One region of the Cedecea davisae genome, then DNA from elsewhere that is predicted to be linked to it. Evidence: predicted binding sites of a transcription regulator. Region 1 holds the regulator's gene; the other holds the start of a gene.

Evidence for each region. Region 1 encodes Fur, which represses iron uptake genes when iron is present. Its sites were predicted from a motif close to ATAATAATGAGAACNACTATCAA; they were not measured.
Region 2: a site for Fur is predicted at 2,052-2,074, ahead of sufA (Fe-S cluster assembly scaffold SufA). Genes of this name have one in related genera too.

Annotation. Positions count from the first base shown of each region.
Region 1 is NZ_CP172054.1:3,541,770-3,545,184, reverse strand. It holds gene chiP (chitoporin) at 1-813, shown strand, start outside; gene chiQ (ChiQ/YbfN family lipoprotein) at 859-1,185, shown strand; gene fur (ferric iron uptake transcriptional regulator) at 1,289-1,741, opposite strand; gene fldA (flavodoxin FldA) at 2,021-2,551, opposite strand; gene ybfE (LexA regulated protein) at 2,731-3,009, opposite strand; gene ybfF (esterase) at 3,142-3,415, opposite strand, start outside.
Region 2 is NZ_CP172054.1:2,830,868-2,834,282, forward strand. It holds gene sufC (Fe-S cluster assembly ATPase SufC) at 1-133, opposite strand, end outside; gene sufB (Fe-S cluster assembly protein SufB) at 150-1,631, opposite strand; gene sufA (Fe-S cluster assembly scaffold SufA) at 1,641-2,009, opposite strand; gene ACG1VR_RS13550 (ABC1 kinase family protein) at 2,406-3,415, shown strand, end outside.

The DNA of each region.
Region 1 (3,415 bases):
GCTCCATGGCACCTGGAAACGGATAAGTTCTATCAGAACGACAAAAAGACCAAAGTCGACTATCTGCACTCCATCGGCGCGAAGTATGACTTCAAAAATGACTTGATTCTGGAAGGGGCATTCGGCCAGGCCCAGGGCTTCGTTGACCAGTATTTTGCTAAAGCCAGCTACAAATTTGATGTTGCAGGCAGCCCTCTGAGCACCAGCTACCAGTTCTACGGCACCCGCGATAAAGCCAGCAATAATACCATCAACGATATTTACGACGGCACCGCATGGCTGCAGGCACTGACCTTCGGCTATAAAGTAGGCCAGGTTGACCTGCGTCTCGAAGGAACCATGGTTAAGGCAGAAGGCCAGCAGGGGTACTTCCTGCAGCGTATGACCCCAACCTACGCTTCCTCCAACGGCCGTCTCGACGTGTGGTGGGATAACCGCTCTGACTTCAACGCCAACGGCGAAAAAGCGGTATTCTTCGGCGCAATGTACGACCTGAGCAACTGGAACCTGCCGGGTTGGGCAGTGGGTGGCTCCTATGTCTATGCATGGGATGCGAAACCATCTACCTGGGCGCTTGATGCTGCCGGTAACCGTCAGGATCTTGCGGCCAACAAAATCAAAGAGTCTTCTTACAGTCTGGACGCGATGTACACCGTGCAGGAAGGTCGTGCTAAAGGTACGCTGTTCAAACTGCACTTTACCCAGTACGACAACCACTCAGACATCCCAAGCTGGGGCGGTGGTTACGGCAACATGTTCCAGGATGAGCGTGACGTGAAATTCATCGTTATCGCACCATTCACCATCTTCTGATGTGAAACCGGGCGCGAAAGCGCCCGATTTTGATAAGGATAGAATATGAAAAAGATTCTGCTGGTTACCGCCGTAGCCTTTAGCCTGTCCGCCTGCGTTCAGCCTGCGGCTCCGAAGGAAGACTCACGCCTGAAGCAGGCCTATAGCGCCTGTATCAATACTGCGGAAGGTAACCCGGATAAAATTGAAGCCTGCCAGAGCGTGCTGAACGTGCTGCGCCAGGAAAAACAGCACCAGGCCTTTGCCGAGAAGGAAACGGTTAACGTGCTGGACTACCAGAAATGTATCCAGGCCAGAAAAAGCGGCAATGACGAAGCGGCAAAAGTACGCTGCGACAAAATTTGGCAGGAAATTCGCGCCAACAACGGCTAAGGCTTTACTTTCTTTAGTCGATAAAAAAACCGGTGAAGCGATTCACCGGTTTTTGTTTTTTTGAGCGCCGCCGTCAGAGTAGGGCGGCGTTCGCTAAAGCGCTTTACTTCTCTTTAGGCGCGTGAGCGTTTTCGTCTTCGCGGCAGTCGCCTTCAGCGCAGTGCCCGTACAGATACAGGCTATGGTTGGTCAGGCGAATACCGTGACGAGCGGCAATTTCACGCTGGCGCAGCTCGATGGAGTCATCGCTGAATTCAATCACTTTACCGCAGTCGAGGCAGATAAGGTGATCGTGGTGATGCTGCTGGGTCAGTTCAAAAACGGACTTGCCGCCTTCAAAATTATGACGGGTCACGATCCCGGCATCGTCAAACTGGTTCAGCACGCGGTAGACCGTCGCCAGGCCAATCTCTTCGCCCATATCGATCAGTCGTTTATATAAGTCTTCCGCGCTGACGTGATGATTTACCGGCTCTTGCAGCACTTCAAGGATTTTTAATCGCGGAAGCGTGACTTTCAAGCCGGCCTTCTTTAATGCGGTATTGTTGTCAGTCATGCGGAAATTGTCCTGTTGCTTAACGATTCGCTCAAACTGCAGTGAGCGTTAAGAGTAATGCGTCTCATTATAGAACTGCTGCTTCTAAATGGGAACCGCAAGTATGGTGCAAAATAAGGCTGAAAAATCGTGGCGGCGTCGCCATTTACAGTAATTATCAGCCAAGCTATCAGGAAGACATTGTACAGGGATGTACGAGAAAGTTACAAACTTGTAGCAATTATTTTCATTGCTGCAATCTATCAAGATGGCGCAAATTCATCATTTGCGCCATTGAAATCAGGCGTTAATGATATCGGCCAGATTCAGCTCTTCAGAAACCTGCTTAACCCACTTTTCAACGCGTTCTGCGGTCAGTTCTGGCTGGCGGTCTTCGTCAATCGCCAGGCCAACAAAGTGGTCGTCATCCGCGAGGCCTTTGGAGGCTTCGAAGTGGTAGCCTGCGGTTGGCCAGTGGCCAACAATCGCCGCGCCGCGCGGTTCAATGATGTCGCGGATGGTGCCGAGCGCGTCGCAGAAGTATTCTGCATAATCTTCCTGGTCGCCGCAGCCGAACAGCGCAACCAGCTTGCCGTTGAAATCGACTTCTTCGAGGGTTGGGAAGAAATCATCCCAATCGCACTGGGCTTCGCCGTAGTACCAGGTTGGAATGCCGAGCAACAGAATGTCGAAACCTTCGAGATCTTCTTTGCTGCTTTTAGCAATGTCACGCACCTCAGCAACTTCTTTACCGAGCTGTTTTTGAATCATTTTCGCGATATTTTCGGTGTTACCGGTGTCGCTGCCGAAAAAAATGCCTACGATTGCCATGAGTAAAATAACCTCTTGAAACTAAATAGTATGCTGGCCGTTAAATGCCCACGTATAGGGCAATCATAGCAGAACAGAATCGCCAGCGGAAACAGCTATCACGCCCTGGTGCACAGTCTGCAACATGGTTTCGCTCACCGTTTTATGATTTCAGATTTCTCGAAGCGCGTATAAAGCGCTTAAGCCAGCTTTTTGAGCTGCTCGAGCAACATCTCTTCGATAAGCTCACTACGGCTAATATTACGCGCGTCGGCAAGCTGGTTGAGGGCGTCGACCGCATCGTTGTTCAGTTTTAGCTCTACCCGCTTCAAACCACGCACTTTATCGCGCTTTAGCTGGTTGCGTTTATTGATACGCAGCTGCTCATCGCGCGAGAGCGGATTGGTTTTAGGCCGCCCGGGGCGACGCTCGTCCGCGAACAGATCTAATGTAGTACGGTCCGTTTGTTCTTTTGCCATGATTAGGATACTGACAGGGAATTCTGGCTGCAGGGGCAGGGTGCCGGTGCAATTAAGCGCGCCATCATACATCAGCGCGCCATTCGCGCCAACGCGTTAGCGACTTCTGCGTCCCGGTCGTTCTGTTTTTAATCAGTTTTTCGCATCAGCGTCGATAAATCGGTGAATTGCGCGCAAAACCGCATCCGGTTTCTCGGCGTGGACCCAGTGTCCGGCTCCGGCAATCACATGGGCGCGGGCCAGAGGGAACTGCCTTAACAGCTCTTCCCGATGACTTTCGTCAACATAAGGCGAGTCGCCGCCGCGAATAAACAGCGCCGGTTTCTGCCAGGCAGGTATCGGCTGCCAGCCGACAATATGCTCATATTGTTGCCAGAGCACCGGAACGTTGAATTTCCACTCGCCG
Region 2 (3,415 bases), 710 kb from region 1:
CGGATAAGGTACTTTTGCCGGAGCCGTTCGGCCCCATAATGGCGTGCACTTCGCCCGGCTTCACTTCGAGGTTTAAGCCACGCAGGATCTCTTTGTCCTCAACGCTGACCTGTAAATCTTTAATGCTTAACATAATTTTCCCTTAATCCTTAACCGACGCTGTGTTCGAGGCTGATGGCTAATAATTTTTGTGCTTCCACCGCGAATTCGAGCGGCAACTCTGAGAACACGTCTTTACAGAATCCGTTGACTATCATCGAGATAGCATCATCTTCGCTGATACCGCGCTGCAGGCAGTAGAACAGCTGGTCTTCACCGATGCGCGAGGTTGTGGCTTCGTGCTCAAGCTGAGCCGTGTTGTTACGGCATTCGACATACGGAAAGGTATGCGCCCCGCTGTCCGGGCCGATGAGCATTGAGTCGCACTGGGTGAAGTTACGGGCGTTGGTGGCCGTCGGCATGATTTTCACCAGGCCGCGATAGCTGTTCTGGCTGTGCCCGGCGGAAATCCCTTTCGAAATAATCGTCGATTTGGTGTTCTTGCCGATGTGGATCATCTTGGTGCCGGTGTCCGCCTGCTGGTGGCCGGAGGTCAGCGCCACGGAGAAGAACTCGCCGATGGAGTTGTCGCCGCGCAGGATAACGCTCGGGTACTTCCAGGTGATGGCCGAGCCGGTTTCCGACTGGGTCCAGGACATCTTGCTGTTTTCACCTTCGCATAGCGCGCGCTTGGTCACGAAGTTGAGGATGCCGCCGGTGTTGTTATCCCCCGGGAACCAGTTCTGCACCGTGGAGTATTTTACTTCCGCATCGCGATGAATGATGACTTCTACCACCGCAGCGTGCAGCTGATAGCTGTCGCGAACCGGAGCAGAACAGCCTTCGATATAGCTGACGTAGCTGCCTTCATCGGCCACCAGAATGGTACGCTCGAACTGGCCCGTTTTCTCCGCGTTGATGCGGAAGTAAGTGGACAGCTCCATCGGGCAGCGCACGCCTTTCGGGATGTAGATAAAGGTGCCGTCGGACGCTACGGCGGCATTCAGCGCGGCAAAGAAGTTATCGTTGGACGGCACCACGGTGCCGAGATATTTCTTCACCAGCTCCGGGTAATCATGAATCGCTTCCCCGAAGGAGCAGAAAATAATGCCCTGTTCGGAGAGCTTTTCACGGTAAGTCGTGGCGACCGATACGGAGTCAAAAATGGCATCGACCGCAACTTCGCTACCTTCACGCACCGGCACGCCAAGCTGCTTAAACGCCTCTTCCACTTCGTTAGTCAGAAACGCGTTAGTTGGCTGCTGCACCGCACCCGGCTGAGAGGCACAGTTGTCATCGCAGCTGCCGCACGACGGCGCGGAATAATAGCTGTAGTCCTGGTAGTTAAGCTTTTCATAATGGGCTTTGAGCCAGTGCGGCTCTTCCATCTTCAGCCACGCATGATAAGCGTTCAGGCGAAACTCCAGCATCCAGTCCGGCTCGTTACGACGAGCTGAAATGGCCCGAACCACCTCTTCGTTTACGCCCTTCGCAATCTGCTCGGTTTGCAGCTCGGTGAAGAAGCCCTCTTTATAATTGAGGTTGCCGGTCCAGGTTTTGACATCGTCAGTTGCTTCAGTATTACGAGACATAAGTACCGCCTATACCCCAAAGCTTTCGCCACAGCCGCATTCGTGCTGGGCTTTCGGGTTATTAAATTTAAAGATCTGATTCAGGCCTTCGCGCACGTAATCAACTTCGGTGCCGTCGATAAAAGGCATCGCGGAGAGCGGCACCCACAGGCGCGCGCCGTCAAACTCATACACCAGATCGTCCGGCTTAGGCTCGGTAACCGTGTCCAGCACGTAACCAAACCCCGCACAGCCCGTCTGTTTGATACTCAGGCGTATCCCCCGCAGCTCGGGCTGTTTCGCCGCCAGCTCGCGGATATGAGCGCTGGCCGCCGGGGTCAGGGTTAGCCCCTGCCAGGCAAATTCACTGGGATCGAAGGAACCGGTTTGCACATCCATTAATCACCTCATTTGTCTCTGCGCCCGAAGGCCGATACCCTTATGTTAATGATAACAATTATCAATACAACGTTCTGAAAACAGGGGTATTCGGGAAACGCTGCTTTTTTGGGCGTCTTTACTAAGGATAGACCGTCGTAAAACTCTTGCCGATGGCGAAAAGAGCTGTTTAAGCCACTGGTGTAAAAGGAAATATCAAAGTAGAAAAGCGACTGAACGCCGCAAGGGAAAAGATGTATAGAAAATATCTATTTATGTGATTGGAGGCGTGCTCGACAGGTATTAATTTGACCAAAGTATCACTAAATTTCAGTCAAGCTGCCGTAAATTTTGCTCCAGGCCCAATAGCCGATTTATCAGCTATCCTCCTGATAAGGAAAAAAGGAGTTTAGCCAGATGATAAAAATGATTATGGTCACGGCTCGCGACCGGGTGCGGTTGCAGGAGATAACCGGAGTGATGCTCCGCTACGGCCTGCAGGATATCGTGCGGCTTTTGGGCTTATCTTCTCTTCACGACAAGCTAAGCAGTAATCATCAGCATGATTTGCGCCCTGTGCCGGAGCGCTTATGCGCCGCATTCGAAGAGCTAGGCCCCACCTTCGTTAAGCTCGGGCAAATTCTTTCTACCCGCAGCGATCTGCTGGAGCCAGCCTGGACTCAGGCGCTAAGTCAGCTAAATTCTGGCGCTAATCCGCTGCCCTGGCCGATGCTTGAACCGCAGGTTACCGCTACGCTTGGCGCTCCCCCCGCCGATATATTTGCCCGGTTTGACGAAAAGCCCCTCGCCAGCGGTTCGATGGCGCAAATTCACCGTGCCCGCCTTAAAAACGGCGATGAAGTTATCGTCAAGATCCAGCGCCCCGGGATTGAAGCCACGATAAAAGCAGACCTGCGCCTGCTGCGCTATCTTGCCGAAAGCGTTGAGCAGCAAAGCGAAACGCTGGCACGATTTCAGCCGGTGATGCTGGTCCGTTATCTGGAAAATGCGCTGCATCAGGAGCTGGATTTTTGCCATGAGGCCGCTAACGGTGAAAAAATTTATCAGCTATTCACCAGCTCCGAAGACGTGGCCATTCCTAAAATTTATTGGGAATGGTGCAGTCCTACGCTGATGGTGCAGGCGTTTCTTCCCGGCGTTTCTCCCGTCGACAGCGGCCAGCTTGCTGCCGCCGGTTTTGACGGGGCGCTGCTGGCGCGTAAAGGCTCTGAGGCGTTTATAAAAATGCTTTTCGAGCACCGTATTTATCATGCCGATCCTCATCCTGGCAACGTGATGGCGCTTGAAGGAAACCGCGTAGGTTTTATTGATTTCGGCATGGTGGGTTATCTCAGTGAAGAGCGGCGTAATGAGCTGCTGTCTCTGATTTATGCCATCAGCGAACGCGACGCCAGCGGCATTGTCGA